DNA from 4 places in the Dactylosporangium sp. NPDC050588 genome. Region 3 is predicted to be linked to each of the others. Evidence: riboswitches for the same ligand, from Rfam matches in the RefSeq annotation. Region 3 holds a riboswitch; each other region holds the start of a gene.
What was found. Region 3 has a riboswitch for cyclic di-AMP ahead of AB0I21_RS43495 (NlpC/P60 family protein). Riboswitches for the same ligand answer to the same signal wherever they lie in the genome.
Positions count from the first base shown of each region.

Region 1: another riboswitch for cyclic di-AMP. It lies ahead of AB0I21_RS11035 (NlpC/P60 family protein); the one in region 3 lies ahead of AB0I21_RS43495 (NlpC/P60 family protein).
Region 2: another riboswitch for cyclic di-AMP. It lies ahead of AB0I21_RS21405 (hypothetical protein); the one in region 3 lies ahead of AB0I21_RS43495 (NlpC/P60 family protein).
Region 4: another riboswitch for cyclic di-AMP. It lies ahead of AB0I21_RS42940 (C39 family peptidase); the one in region 3 lies ahead of AB0I21_RS43495 (NlpC/P60 family protein).

Region 1 covers NZ_JBFAJA010000013.1:49,712-53,465, reverse strand. Annotated here, with positions in the region: gene AB0I21_RS11045 (sigma-70 family RNA polymerase sigma factor) at 1-55, shown strand, start outside; gene AB0I21_RS11040 (methyltransferase domain-containing protein) at 972-1,718, opposite strand; gene AB0I21_RS11035 (NlpC/P60 family protein) at 1,764-2,717, opposite strand; cyclic di-AMP (ydaO/yuaA leader) riboswitch at 2,744-2,888, opposite strand; gene AB0I21_RS11030 (ABC transporter ATP-binding protein) at 3,180-3,754, shown strand, end outside.
Region 2 covers NZ_JBFAJA010000029.1:12,945-16,698, forward strand. Annotated here, with positions in the region: gene AB0I21_RS21400 (diguanylate cyclase) at 1-1,476, shown strand, start outside; cyclic di-AMP (ydaO/yuaA leader) riboswitch at 1,523-1,665, shown strand; gene AB0I21_RS21405 (hypothetical protein) at 1,853-2,557, shown strand; gene AB0I21_RS21410 (polyprenyl synthetase family protein) at 2,677-3,754, opposite strand, start outside.
Region 3 covers NZ_JBFAJA010000083.1:13,336-17,089, reverse strand. Annotated here, with positions in the region: gene AB0I21_RS43510 (hypothetical protein) at 1-79, opposite strand, end outside; gene AB0I21_RS43505 (ADP-ribosylglycohydrolase family protein) at 101-982, opposite strand; gene AB0I21_RS43500 (VOC family protein) at 1,074-1,478, opposite strand; gene AB0I21_RS43495 (NlpC/P60 family protein) at 1,502-2,491, opposite strand; cyclic di-AMP (ydaO/yuaA leader) riboswitch at 2,499-2,661, opposite strand; gene AB0I21_RS43490 (MFS transporter) at 2,800-3,754, opposite strand, start outside.
Region 4 covers NZ_JBFAJA010000081.1:15,866-19,619, reverse strand. Annotated here, with positions in the region: gene AB0I21_RS42945 (hypothetical protein) at 1-289, opposite strand, end outside; cyclic di-AMP (ydaO/yuaA leader) riboswitch at 583-725, shown strand; gene AB0I21_RS42940 (C39 family peptidase) at 911-1,765, shown strand; gene AB0I21_RS42935 (transglycosylase domain-containing protein) at 1,840-3,754, opposite strand, start outside.

The sequences.
Region 1 (3,754 bases), on a different contig from region 3:
GGCCCTCGGCCGCCTCCGTGAGCTGGCCCGTGCCGAAGGCCTCCAGGCCGCCTAGCCCGCAGACGACCCGCAGCCCCTGACCGCCCCGGTCGGGGGCTGCTTCCACATACTGGGACACTTAGGTCTCGTTTAGGTCACCAACCATCGATCAACGCCCACGTCCCGTAGCGGTGCCGGCTCACCCTCAACATTCCGGCACGGACGCCCCAGGACCGGCCGCCGTAGCCCCGGCCCGTAACGCAGCGTCAGGAACGGGCGTGAGGAGGGTCGCAGGCGCGGATCGGGAGCTCGGCCCGGCGGTGCCCGGTTGGCGGCGCGGCACCGGGAATCGCCCGCCGGGCCCCTTCGATGACACGTCGCCCGGCTCGCCCGCCGACGTGCCCGCCAGCGGCCGTCCTCCGGGCCGACCGGCGACGCCCCGGCCCAGGCGACAGAGGCGTCCCGTCGGTGCCGTGTCCTGACCGTGCCGCGGTCCGGGTGGGCGGGGTGTTCCGGCTGGTCGGCGTGTCCGGGCCAGCCGGGCGGTGCTCCTGCCCTGCCCCGCCCTGCCCCTGGCCTGCCGTGTCCTGGCCGTGCCGTGTCTTGGCCGTGCCGTGTTCTGGCCCGTCGGTGCCGTGGCCTGGCTGTGCCGTGGTCCGGGTGGGCGGGTGTTCCGGCTGGTCGGCGGTGTCCGGGCCGGCTGGGTGGTGCTCCTGCCCTGCCCCGCCCTTGCCCCTAGCCGTGCCGTGTTCTGGCCCGTCGGTGCCGTGGCCTGGCTGTGCCGTGGTCCGGGCGGGCGAGTGTTCCGGATGGTCGGCGGTGTCCGGGCCGGCTGGGTGGTGCTCCTGCCCTGCCCCCGCCGTGCCGCGTCCTGCCCCCGCCGTGCCGTGTTCTGGCCTGCCGTGCCGTGTTCTGGCGGTGGCTGCCGCGGTCCGGGTGGCGGACGGGCTGGTTGCGGTGCCAGGGCCCGGGGTGTGGGTCGGTGGGTGGGGTCAGGGGCGCTGGGCCACGACGAAGAGGCGCGGGAAGGGCAGGATCGTGCCGAACGGCTCGCGGGGGTAGCGCTCGCGCAGCGCGGCGGCCACCCTGGCCCGGAAGTCGTCGAGCTCCGCGCCGGACAGGGCGTCGAAGTAGGGGCGCAGGCCGGTCCCGCTGAACCACTCCAGCACCGGGTCCTCGCCGGGCAGGACGTGGAAGTACGTCGTCTCCCACGCGTCCACGGTCAGGCCGAGCCCGGCGAGGGTGCGCACGTACCAGGCCGGCTCCCGCACCGGCGTCGCGCCGCGCGGTCCCAGGACGGTCGGGTCCAGGATGTCCGCGTCGAGGATCGGCCCGCCCGTCGGGACCTGGAACGCGAGCGTGCCGCCGTCGTCGAGCGCCGCGGCGAGCGTCGGCATCAGCGTGGCATGGTCGTCGACCCACTGCAGGGAGGCGTTGGCGACGATGACGTCCACGGAGCCGCGCTGCGGCCGCCACCCGGCGATGTCGCCGAGCTGGAACGACAGCTGCGGGGTGCCGAGCGCTGCCGCCTTCGCGAGCATCTCGGGGGAGGAGTCGATGCCGAGCACCGCCGCGTCCGGGTAGCGCGTCGCGAGGGTCGCGGTCAGCGTGCCCGGGCCGCACCCGAGGTCCACGACCGCGACCGGCGCGGTGGTCTGGATGCGCGCCACCAGCTCGTGGAAGGGCCGCGCCCGCTCCTCGGCGAAGCGGCCGTACTGCTCAGGATCCCAAGAGGCCATGCCCCAATCTTGCCGGGCATGGCCTCTTGGACGTGCTGTCAGGGCTTACTTGTGCGGTCTGCCGTAGCCGTACGTGTCGCTGCGGCCGTCGATCGACTGGACCTCGACATTTCGCCCCGTCGTCGGGGCGTGGATCATCTTGCCGTTGCCGATGTAGATGCCCACGTGCCCCAGGCCACGGAAGAACGCCAGGTCGCCGGGGGAGAGCGCGGACCGTGAGATGTGCGTGGTCTTGCTCCACTGCTGCGCCGCGTTGTGCGGCAGGATGACGCCGGCCGCCTTCCAGGCGCCCATGGTCAGGCCGGAGCAGTCCCAGCTGCTGGGTCCGGCGGCGCCCCACTTGTAGGGCTCGCCGAGCTGGGCGCAGGCGAAGGCCACCGCCGCGTTCGCCGGTGACGTGCACTCGGCACCGAGCGCGACCTTGACACCCGTGGAGCCGGTGCCGCCGGTGGTGGAGCGGCGGCGGAGCGCCTCGAGCTTCTTGACGTCGCCCTCGATCTTCTTCTTCTTGGTCTCGAGCTCGGTCTTCTGCGCGGTCTCCGCGGCGAGCGTCTCGTCGATCTTCTTCTTCTCTTCGTCCAGCTTCGACTTGGCCGACGTGAAGTCGGCGATCTCGTGCTGCTGGTGCTTGCCGATCTGCTGCAGCGTGGTCAGCTGGTCCATGAGCGTGTCGGACGACCGCGCGTTGAGCACGATGCTGAGGTTCTGCAGGCTGCCCGCGCCCTTGAACGCCGCGACGGCGATGACGTCCACGTTGGCGTTGGCGTTGGCCATGTTGTCGACGTAGGGCTGGAGCTTCTTCTGCAGCTCGGCGGCGGCCGCCTGGGTGGCGGCCAGATCGCCATTGATCTTGTTGTAGGCCTCGACCAGGTCTTCGAGCTCGTCGCCCGCCTTCTGGATCTGGGCGTCGATCTCGGCTGCTGTCGGATCTGCCTTGGCGACACTCGCGGGCGCCACGATCGCCAGCGACACCACGCCGGCGATGAGCGCGCGCAGCAAGGACCGTCCTGGGGACAAGGGATGACCCTTCTTCACCGACCGCCTACCGGGTTAGCTGACGGGTTCGGGCGGGAAGAGTGCGCCCTACCGCGCTGTGCGGATTCACCCCAAGGACCCTGGGTCCCCGGCTCGACAGCGCCAGAGCGGCGCTCGACTCGGCGGCGCTTGCCCGGCGCCGCCCGGGGTGGGCGACGGACTGCCGTGCAGGCCAGGACATAACTTAACGTGATCACCAACGAAGCGAAACCCGTGAGCGTTGTTGAATATCGATTACCCCAAAAGTCCGAATCACGGCGGGTTGTCGCTCCACATCGGACAGTGACGCACCACAGAAGATGGTGTTGACGGACACACAATTGGGGCTTGATTCTGCTCTGAGACCCGGTTAAATACACGTAACTTTATTCACCGTCGATGCACATAGTTCGCCCACTCCGAACACCCCCGGAGGAGCGTCACCGGATGTTGCGTGTCCAGAACCTCGAGGTCGTCTACGACGACGTGATGCTGGTGCTGCGAGGCGTCAGCCTGCAGGTCCCGCCAGGACGCATCGTCGCGCTGCTCGGCGCGAACGGTGCCGGCAAGACCACGCTGCTGCGGGCCCTGTCGGGCCTGCTCGGCGTCCACGACGGCGCCATCACCAAGGGCGCCGTCACACTCGACGAGAAGCCCATCCACCGGCTCAAGCCGGCCGCCGTGGTCCGCCGCGGCGTCTCGCAGGTGATGGAGGGGCGCAGGACCTTCGCCGAACTGACCGTCGAGGAGAACCTGCGGCTCGGCGCCCACACCCGCCCCAAGGGCCGGGCGGAGGCGATGGACCGCATGTACACCCTGTTCCCCGTACTTGCGCAGCGCCGCGGCAGCATCGCCGGCTACCTCTCCGGCGGCGAGCAGCAGATGCTGGCGATGGGGCGGGCGCTCATGTCGGACCCGGCGTACCTGCTGCTCGACGAGCCCAGCCTCGGACTCGCGCCGCGCCTGGTCGAGCAGGTCCGCGACCTGATCGTGCAGATCAACCAGGCCGGCACCGGCGTGCT
Region 2 (3,754 bases), on a different contig from region 3:
ATCAACACCGGCAGCACCGTCGTCGAGACGCTGAACCGGATCGCCGACGCGGTCGTCGAGCACGCCGGGTTCGGTGCCGCCGTGGTCAACTACCTGCATCCGGAGGGCGTGTACGAGGCGGTCGCCATCGCCGGGTCCGAGGAGGCGCGGGCGGAGCTGCTCGGCGTCCGGTACCCGGCGGCGGAGTTCGACGCGCACCTCGCCGCCGCCGACGAGTGGGGGCAGCTGCGGTTCCTGCCGCACGAGCGGCACAACGACGGCATCCAGTCCTGGATCCCCGCCGCCCCCGACGGCGTGGACGGCATCCCGGAGGAGGAGCGCTGGCACCCCCTCGACGCCCTGTTCGCGCCGCTGTGCGCGCCCGACGGCTCGCTCGTCGGCGTGCTCAGCGTCGACCTGCCCGCCGACGGCAGGCGGCCCGGCGCGTTCCAGCGCGAGCTGCTGGAGATGCTCGCCGCGCAGGCCGGCATCGCGATCAACAACGCCAACCTGGTCGAGGCGCTGCGCCGGGAGCGGCAGCACCTGGAGGCGAGCGAGGCCGCGTTCCGGCTCGCGTTCAACGGCGCCGGCACCGGCATGTGCATGATCGGCCTGGAGGGTGCCGACATGACCCGCCTCGTCCGGGTCAACCCCGCGCTGTGCGAGCTGCTCGGGCGGGACGAGGACGTGCTCGTCTCGATGCGCTTCGGCGACTTCATCCACCCTGACGACTTCGAGCGCAGCCGGGAGGTGTTCGCCGGCGGCGCCGGCACGATCCGCGACTACGAGGTGCGCTGCGTCCGCGGCGACGGCGAGACGATCTGGATCTCCGCGACGATGTCGGTGGTCGCCGGGTCGCCCGCGTTCGCGATCACGCAGATGCAGGACATCACCAGCCGCAAGGCCACCGAGGCCGACCTGGTGCGCAGGGCCTCCCGCGACCCGCTGACCGGCCTGGCCAACCGCGAGGCCGTCGCCGAACCCCTCGCGGCCGCGATCCGGCGGGCCCGCACCGAGCAGGTGATCAGCGCGCTGTTCTTCTGCGATCTCGACGACTTCAAAATCGTCAACGACACCCTCGGCCACGATGCCGGCGACGCGGTCCTCGTCGCCGTCGCGCAGCGCCTCCAGTCGCTGGTGCGGCCCACCGACACCGTCGCGCGCCTCGGCGGCGACGAGTTCGTCGTCCTCATGGGCAACGTCGCCGCCGGCGACCTCGGCGTGCTGGTCGACCGCCTCGAACGCGCCGTCTGCGCACCCGTCACGCACCAGGGGCAGATCATGCGGGTCAGGGTCAGCGTCGGCGTGGCAGTGATCGATGCCACGGTCGAGGACGCGGGCGCCGCGCTGCGGGCCGCCGACCGCGCGATGTACCTGGTCAAGGGCGGTCGTCACGCCGGCGAGGTGACCAGACGGGTGACGGCGTTCGGTGAGCGTTCGGGTGCTCAGGGTGGTATGCCGTTGCTGCGGTTGGCCCGGCCCGAGACGGCCCAGTAGTGTCGTTGCGTCCGCTCCGGTCGACCTGCACCGCATCGGTGCTGCCGGGCGGGCGCCGTCGAGTCGCGATCTTCGCGAGCCGGGGACCCATGCGCGTCCTCTGGGGTGTATCCGTGGCCTGGCCGCGGTAGGGCGAAACTTCCCGCCCGAACCCGTCAGCTAACCCGGTAGGCGGCACCGGAAGGAGTCTGCGTCGATGCCGGCCGCCCGCGCGCCCTCGTAACACCTCACCACTGGTTCCCCCCTTCCAGCATGCCGCCCTCAGGCGGCGTGCCGATGCCGCATGTCTTCTGCCTGCCAACGAAGGAAAACATCAGTAGTGAAGCCCATATTGAAGGTGTTGCCACGCCAGTTCCACCCGCGACATCGCCGGCTGGTGCCCGTGCTCGGAGCCAGGGCCGGCACCGTCTCGGTCGCCGTCCTGTCCGCCACGCTGCTGGGCACCCTGCCGGCTGACTCGCCGGCGTCGATGTTCACCGGCTCCGCGTATGCCGAGTCCGCGGCCGCCTGGTCCTGGCCGTCGCCGTCGTCCCTGTCCGCTTCGGGGCCGTCTTCCGCGCCCTCCGCCGACGCGGCGCCAGCGCCCGCGACGGGACCCCTGGCCGTCGCGGTGCCCGCCGCGCCCGTGCCGCCGGCGCCGCCGGTCGTCAAGCCCGTCGCCGGCCTCGACCAGCGGCAGATGGACAACGCCGCGATCATCGTCAAGCAGGGCCGGGCGCAGGGCATGCCCGACCGGGCCCTGGTCGTGGCGATCGCGACGGCGATGCAGGAGAGCGACCTGTACAACGTCGCCAGCTCCGCCGTGCCCGCGTCCCTCGGGCTGCCGCACGACGGCACCTCGACCGACCACGACTCGGTCGGGCTCTTCCAGCAGCGGGCCAGCCAGGGCTGGGGCACCGTCGCCGAACTGATGAACCCCGCCCACTCCGCGATGCTCTTCTACAACGCCCTCAACCGGGTCGAGGGCTGGCAGCGGATGAGCGTGACCGCCGCGGCCCAGGCGGTGCAGCGGTCGGCGTTCCCCGGCGCGTACCAGAAGCACGCCACCCGCGCTGAGCAGGTGGTCGCCGCCCTCTCCTGACGCTCACCCGCACCCGGCCGGCGCGCCTTCTCGGGGGAGCGCCGGTCAGGCGCGGGTTCTGGATCGCCGGCGGGTGGTGTCGGTCAGGCGCGGGTTCTGGATCGCCAGCGGGGTGTCGGTCAGGCCGGGTGGCGGGTCGCCCAGCGGGCCAGGGCGACGAGCTCGGCGACCGCGGCCGGCTCGGGGATCGCCAGGTCGAGGGCGACCAGGGCCTGCGCGAGGAGGTCGTCGGCCTGCTGGGCGCACCAGGAGCGGGCGCCGGAGCGTTCGACGACCTTCGCGGCGCGCTCCAGGTCGGCCTCGCTGAGGCGGGTCTCGCGGTGCAGCAGGTCGGCCAGCTCGTCGGCGCCCGCGGCGAGGGCGGCGGCGACCGGCAGCGAGCGGCGGCGGCCGCGCAGGTCGGCGAACGCCGGGCGGCCCGTCACGGCCGGGTCGCCCCAGATGCCCTGCAGGTCCTCGGCGAACCGGACGGCCAGCCCGAGCCGGACTCCGAACAGCCGCAGCTGCTCCACCCGCGCCGGGTCGCCGCCGCCGGCGAGCGCGCCGAGGGCGCACGCGCAGCCGAAGAGGGCGCCGCTGCGCTGCTCGACCGCGGAGATGCACGTGCGGAGCAGGTCGTTGCCGGAGCGGCGCCGGGGCAGGGCGGCGTCCAGGGCCGTGCTGAGGTCGGTGTGCTGGCCGTGCAGGAGCTGCTGGACGGTGTCGCCGAGGATGCGGACGCCGGCCCGGTCGACGGACGCCGCCCCGGACTGCCGCCGCGCGTCGGTGCACGGGTCGGGGGTGCCGTGCTGCTCGGTGAACCTGTCCCGGGTCGCCCGGTCCTGCCGCACCGGCTCCCTGCACGGCGCGGCCGGCACGGACGGCGCGGTGTCGGGCGTGGCGCGGCTGGCCTGGCGCAGCGGGCGCGGCACGCGTCTGGTCGGGTCGCCGGTCGCCGCCACGTCGAACGCGAGCGCCAGCATCGCCTGCCCGCCCAGCGTCGCCGGGTGCGGCCCCACCACGCTCCAGGCGGTCGGCCGGTGCAGGCGGGTCAGGTCGCCGTCGAACAGGTCCCGTTGCAGTCCCGACCAGTGGTGCACCAGCTCCACCGCGACGGCGCCCGCCACCGCGTCGTGCGGGTCACCACCGACGGCGCCCGCGCAGACGAGTGTCAGTGCGGCGCGTGTACGGGCGGCGGGCGGATCCTCGTCGAGCCCG
Region 3 (3,754 bases):
CGTCGAACACGGTCGCGACGAAGTCGTCGATGAGGGCTTGCCGCCGCTGTACCGACAGCGGGTCGGGCCTGCTGGTCACGGTCAACTCCTCGGTCGTGTCCTACCAGGTTGGAAGCGGTTCACAGGCGTCGGCCCAGCCGGCGGGCACCCCGTCCAGGCCGGTGCGGGCGGCGACGATGCCGCCGGCGATGGCGCAGGTCGTGTCCATGTCGCCGCCGGCGCTGACGGTCGCCCACAACGCCTCGGCGAGGTCGTCCAGGTGCCGGGCCGCGCACCAGATCGCGTACGGCACGGTGTCCGGGGCGGAGATCAGCGTCCCGCAGCCGACCTCGCCGGCGATCCACCGCGGATCCCGGTCGAACGGTCGCCGGCAGAGCCGGCGGAGCCGGGCGGCGACCTCGCTGTCGGGTGTGCGGTCGGCGACCCGCGGCAGCAGCTCCCCGGCCGGCACCTGCCGTGCCGCCAGCGCGGCCGCGACGGCCACCGCGACCGCGCCGGCGGCCGCCTCGGGGTGCGCGTGGGTGACCGCCGCGGACAGGGCCGCCTGCTCCACGACCAGGTCGAGGTCGTCGGCGAACCAGGCGCCCAGCGGGGCGACGCGCATCGCGGCGCCGTTGCCCCACGAGCCCTGGCCGTCGAACTGGGCGGCCGTGACCGTCTGCCAGGCCTCGCCGTCGCCGATGGCCTGGAGCACGCCGTGCATGGACGGGCCGTAGTTGCGGTACGGGTCGGCGGCGTACGCGCCGGCGAACCGGCCGGCCAGCTCGTCCTGCACGACCCGGCCGTGCTCGCGCAGCGTCCGGTACAGCGAGACGGCCATCGCGGTGTCGTCGGTCCACGGCCACGGCCCCTGCGGCACCAGCCGCTCCTCGATCTGCCACCGCATCTGGTCGGCGGGCCGGAAGAACCAGGTCTCGCCGAACGCGTCGCCCAGCGCGGTCCCGTGCAACGACCGGGTCGCGGCGTCGACGTCGGTGATCACCGTCCGATCGTGGCAGCCGGTCACCGCGCCTGTCGAACCGTTTCCGCGCACCACCCGCCGTGCCGTGCGGCCGGGCGCACGAAGCCGGCGGTCAGGCGAAGTCGGCCGCGGTCATGCCCTCCGGATGCCCGGGCGGCCACTGTACGAGCTCGATGCGGTGCCCGTCGGGATCGGTGAGCCAGGACGTGGCCATGCCCTCGCCGTGGTCGGTCGGCGGCTCGGCCGCGATGCCCCTGCCGGCCAGGTCGGCGACCGTGGTGCCGAGGTCGTCGACCTGGACGACGAGGTGGTTGACGGCGCCGGTGTCGGCGACCGGCCGGGCGGGGTCGTGCACCAGCTCGAGGCTGACGAACGGGTCGCCGGGCAGCTGCAGCATCGTCAGGCTGCCGAACCCGGTCTCCGGGACGTGGCCGACCTTGGCGTAGCCGACCGCGGTGTAGAACGCCAGCGAGCGCTCCAGATCCGTGACCCGCAGCCCGAGGTGCAACATGCGCATGCCCGGCAGACTACCGTCCGTGACTACGCGACCCTGCCGTAGCCGTACAGCGTGTCGATGTCGACGGGCGCGACCTTGACGACGGTCCGGCTGTTCGGGGCGTGGATGATCTGGTTGTTGCCGATGTAGATGCCCACGTGCCCGAGGCCGTTGTAGAACACCAGGTCGCCGGGGGCGAGCTGGCTGCGGGAGATGTGGCGGACCTTCGACCACTGCTGCGCGGCGTTGTGCGGCAGCGTCACGCCGGCCGCCTTCCACGCCATCATGGTCAGGCCCGAGCAGTCGAACGTGTTCGGTCCGGCCGCGCCCCACACGTACTTCTTGCCGAGCTGCGCCCAGGCGTAGTTGACGGCCTTGCCCGCGTTGCCGGACACGGCCGGCGGCTTGGCCGGGGTCGTCGCCGGGGGCGGGGTGGTGGTCTTGACCTTCGCCGCCGCGGCGGCCGCCTCGGCCTTGGCCTGCAGCGCGTCGAGGCGGGCGATGTCACCCTCGATCTTCTTGCGGCGGGTCTCCAGCTCCGTCTTCTGCTGGCTCTGCGCGGCGAGGGTCTCGTCCAGGCGCCGCTGCTCGGTGTCGAGCGCGCCCTTCGCCGCCGTGTACGCCGCCAGGTCCCGCTGCTGGCTGTGCGAGATCTGCTGGAGGGTGCCGACGCGGGCGGTGAGCGTGTCGGTCGACGTCGCCCCCAGCATCAGTGACAGGGTGCCGAGGTTGCCCCCGGTCTTGTACGCGTTGACCGCGAGCGCCGAGGCGTTGTCCTGCGCCGCCGCCATGGTCGCCTCCAGCGGCGCCATGTCGGCCCGGAGCTTCGTGATCGCCGCCTGGGTGGTCTCCAGGTCGCCGTTGACCTTGTTGTACAGCTCGACGACGTGCTCGACCTCTTGGTTGCCCTTGTCGATCTGGGCCTGGAGCTCCTGCGGCGTCGGGTCCGCCTGCGCGGCGCAGGCCGGGGCGATCATGGCCGCCACCGCCAGCGCGACGACCGAGGCGCGGAGCGTCGTACGTCCGTTGAACACGGCACAGTCCTTCTTCGCTGACCGCCTACCGGGTTAGCTGACGGATTCGGGCGAGAAGAAGGCGCGCCCTACCGCGCCCCGGTGTGGCGGGCGCGGATTCACCCCATGGGGAAGCCCCGGTTAGTTCCCCGGCTCACCGGCCGCACGCATCGAGCCCGCGCGGTCGACAACTCGGCGGTGGCTGCCCGGCCACCCCGGCGGGGCGGGCGATGTCCGGCAGGCCGGCCCAAACGTAACGCCGGACCACACTGCCGGCGCTCGATCTAAGCCACACTTAACGTAGACACAAGACTGACCTGCCCGGCTCCTCACCGGTGGCGGTCGGTGGAGCGGGCCATGACGGCCAGGCCGGCGACGGCCAGCAGGGCGAGGGCGGCCGGGATGAGGAACACCCGTGGGAGCCCGATGGCGGCGGCGCCGGTGCCGCCGGCCGCACCGCCGAGGGCGGAGGCGAGCGCGGTGGAGCTCATGAAGATCGCGGACGCGGTGGCGACGGCGGTCGGCAGGAGCCGCTGGGCGACGATGATGCCGAGCGTGGCGAAGACGCCCCACACGCCGCCCATGAGGACCTGCCCGGCGAACAGCCCGGCGGCGTTGCCGGTGACGGCGAAGCAGACGTTGGCGGCCACGCCGAACCCGGCGCCGAGGACCATCAGCTCCATCATGCCGGTCCGGCGGGCCACGACCACGGCGACGGGCATCAGCACGATCTCGACCAGCGGCTGGATGCCGATGACCGCGCCGCTGAGGCCGGCCGGGAAGTGCAGCTGGTCGTTCATGTACAGCGGGAGGTACGCGTACTTGACGGGCTCGCCGGCGTACACGAGGACGTAGAGGCCGGTGAACGCCAGCAGCGGCAGCATCGCCCGCAGGCCGGGGCCGCGGTGGCCGGCCGCCGGTGGGTCGCCGGGCCCGGCCGGTGCCGGTGGTGCTGTCCGGAGCGCGCCGAGCGGCACGATCTGGGCGAGGGTGCAGACCGCCGTGGCGACCAGCATGGTGCGCAGCGACGCCTGCGCCGCCAGGAACGACCCGGCCACCGGGCCGACGACCCACCCGCCGGTCAGGGCCATCCGCACGACGGCCACGACCCCGTCGTTGTTCGGGCCCGGGTGCGCCTTGAGCTCGTCGTGGACGGCGGAGAAGAGCTGCGACGTCGCGGCGCCGCCGAACCCGCCGACGACGGCGCTGATGACGTAGGGCATCCACAGCTCGGTCGAGTACGCGATGCCGATCCAGCCCACGAACCCGGCGGCCGCGCAGATG
Region 4 (3,754 bases), on a different contig from region 3:
CGCGGCTGCGTGAGGCCTGCCCGCCGGTCGCCGGGCGTTCGGCGTCGACGGCGAACGCCGCACTGTCCGCCGGCACGGCGGCGGGTCCGGCCGACGCCGACAGCGTCGCGGACAGGCCGACCGCCACGACGGCGACGGCGCCCACGGCGTAGCGGCGGATCTCGGCCGGCACGGGTGCGCGCAGCCGGAATCGGGTCGCGTGCCGCCCCCGCCGGGAGCGGCGCAGGTGTCGGGGACCGCGTGCGGTCGCACCGTTGAGCTGCTGGTCATCATCGGCGCCCGGAAGCATCCGGCGAGCCTAGGGAGGCCCCGGATCCGGGGTGGTGCCGGGCCTGCGAACCTGCCGACCGGACACTGGACGGGCCGCACGGGGCCGGGGCGCGGTCGGCGAGGTGCACCGGGGCACGGCGCATCCGACCGGCGGGCTGGTGGCCCGTAGGCCCGTGGCGTGCACCCGGTCCGTTCGCCACGTCGTCGTCACGCAAGGTAGCCGACCAGCGTGGGGGTTTCAGGGGTCCTCCCGCGCCCCCGATATGGTCCTCGCATCCGCCCGGCCTGCCGTCACCCACCTCGGATGACACCGCGGCGGATCCGCTGAGTCGCGTCCGCGCGAGCCGGGGAACCGAGCACCACCGGGGTGAATCCACGGGGCCAGCGCCTCGAGGTAGGGCGATCCTCCCGCCCGAACCCGTCAGCTAACCCGGTAGGCGGCACCGGAAGGAGCACTCCGTGCAGCCACTGACCCGGCATCGCCCGTGCCGCAGCACCTCGGGCACCTCGACCCTCGGCCCGGCCCGGTAGTCGCCGACCGTCACCGCACCGGCCCTCGGCCGGCGTGGCACCCCCCTGCCCGGATCACGTCCGGCACCGGCAACAGCAGCCGTCATCGAGCATGTCTGTCGAGGTACCCGTGAGTTACCTGTACAAACCCAGGCACCAGAGCCAGAGCCCCGCCCCGCCACGCTTCCGCGTGCTGCCGATCGCGGCCGCTGCGGCGGTCCTCGGGGTGACGGCGGCCGTCGGCGTGGCCGTGCACGCCTCGACCCCCGCACCGGTGGCCGACGCGCAGTCGGTGACCGCCGCGGATCCGTCCCGAAGCGGCGCCGGTCCGGCCGGGCGTGACCGGCAGCGGACACAGGCGGCGCCCGACGCCGCCTCCGCCCCGTCGAAGGCCCCCGCCGGCACGGCGACGTCCAAGCCCGCCAAGCCCACCCCGCCCGCCGCCCCGGCCAGCCCCACCCAACCGGCGGCCCCGGCGGCGAAGGAGCTCGCGTACCGGTTCGCCTGGCAGGAGAACTTCTACTACTGCGGCCCGGCGGCGACCCGGATCGCGCTGACGGCGCGGTCGATGTACCCGTCCCAGTCCGAGGTCGCCCAGAGCCTGCACACGACCGTCAACGGCACCAACTCCGCCGACGACACCACCCGGTCGCTCAACGAGTACACGAAGAGCTCCTTCTACAAGTCGCACTTCATCCCCGGTCAGTCGGCCACCCAGGCGGAGATCGACCAGATGCAGGCCGACGTCGTCAACGCGATCACCAACGGCTACGCCGTGGTCGCCAACATCGCCGGCTCCACCGTGGACGACAAGGGCAACTCGCACTCGTATCCGGGCGGCCACTACCTCACGGTGGTGGGGTACCTCGACGGCGGCAAGACGGTGAAGATCGCCGACCCCGCGGACGCCCTGGGCGTCGGGTACTACACGCTGACGACGGCCAAGCTCGCGCACTGGACCGCCCTGCGCGGATACTCCGCCTGACACGACCGTCAGCGGCTCGCGGTCAGCGGCCCTGCGCGGATACTCCGCCTGACACGACCGTCAGCGGCTCGCGGTCAGCGGCCCAGCGCGCGCACCCGGCTGGGTGGCCGGAACGCCTGGGCCGGCTGGCCGCGCAGCGCGCTCGCCATGGCCTGCGCGACGGCGGCGTTGACCGAGCCGGAGACGCCGCTGCCCACGTGGTCGTTCGGGTTGTCCACGTTCACCGCGATGCCGGCCGCCGCGATCTGCGGGGTGAAGCCGACGAACGTCTCGGTCGAGTTGTACTCGGAGCTGCCGGTCTTGCCCGCGACCGGGCGGCCGCCCAGGATGCCGGACACGTTCTCCGCCGTGCCGCCGTCGCACCTGCCGTACGCCGAGGCCCGGCTGACCGGGCACCGTGCCGCGTCGGTCGCGGCGGCCGCCACGTCGGCGCTGACCGCCTGCCGGCACTTCGGGGCGGCGGCGTCGACCGGCTTGCCGTTGGAGTCGGTGATCGACAGCACCGGCAGCGGCTGGCAGTACAGGCCGCCGGCGGCGACCGCCGCGTACGCGTTGGCGAGGTCGAGCGGTGTGGTCGAGGCGACGCCGAGGGTGAACGCTCCCCACTGGTCCGCCTTGGCCGCCATCGCCGCGTCCTCGGCGGAGCGGAACGTGATGCCGAGCCGCTGTGCCATCTCGACCACGCGGCGCGCGCCGATCTGCTGTTCGAGCCAGACGAAGTAGGTGTTGACCGAACGGCCGAAGCCGTTCCACATCGTCCGGTTCCCGTTCATCCAGCTCGGGGAGTCGTTCCCGGGGCACCACCTGCCCCCGCAGCTGCCCGGGCCGCTGGCCGGCCACACGGTCGCTATCCGGCTCGGCGAGTTGAAATTGGTGCTCAACGGCATGCCCGCGTCGAGCGCGGCGAGCATGGTGAACATCTTGAACGTCGAACCCGCCTGATACCCGGCGACGCCACCGCCGCCCGCGATGAGCTGGTTGACGGTGTTCGGGAACAGCGGATGCTGCGGTGGGTTGGGTTCCAGGCTGTAGTGGCGGTTGACGGCCATCGCCAGGACCCGGCCGGTGCCGGGGGTGACGACGGCCGTCGGCATCGACCGCGCGCTGCCGTAGCCGTAGACGCTCAGGGACTGGTTGAGCGTGGCCGCCTGGATGCCCGGGTCGAGCGAGGTGACCACCGTGTAGCCGCCGGTGCGCAGCGCCTCGTCGCGGTCGGCGCGGGTGGCGCCGAACTCGGGCTGGCTGCCCCACCACTGGCGGAAGTAGTCGCAGAAGAAGCCCCAGTCGTTGTGCTCCCGCGGGACGGACACGCAGTTGTTGGGCAGGTCGCGCTCGTTGATCTTCAGCTCCTGGCCCTTCGCCGCGGTGGCGTCCGCGGCGCTGATCATCCCCATCTTCGTCATCGAGTCGAGCGTGTAGGCGCGGCGCCGCAGGGCCGCGTCGCGGTCGCCGCTGATCGGGTTGTCGCCGTCGGGGGACTGCAGCAGCCCGGCGAGCAGCGCAGCCTCGGGCAGCGTCAGCTCCAGGGCCGACTTGCCGAAGTACGTCTGGCTGGCGGCGTAGATGCCGTAGGCGCCGGCACCGAAGTAGGCGATGTTCAGGTAGCCCTGGAGGATGTCCTGCTTGCTCAGGTGCTGTTCCAGCTTCGTCGCGTAGCGCATCTCGCGCACCTTGCGGGCGGGCGTGTCGGCGAGCGAGTCGACCCGCTGCTGCGGCGACAGGGCCGGGTCGTTCTTCAGCACGTTGCGGACGTACTGCATCGTCAGCGTCGAGGCGCCCTGCTGGGCGTTGCCCCTGCCGTTGGAGACCAGCGCGCGCAGGACGCCCCTGCCGTCGACACCCTGATGCTGGTAGAAGCGGGTGTCCTCGGCCGCGACGACGGCCTGCTGGAGCACCGGTGCGATCTGGTCCAGCGGCACGTCCTTGCGGTTCTCGTCGTAGAACGTGGTGATGAGCGTCTTGCCGTCGTTGGCGTAGACGTAGGTGGCC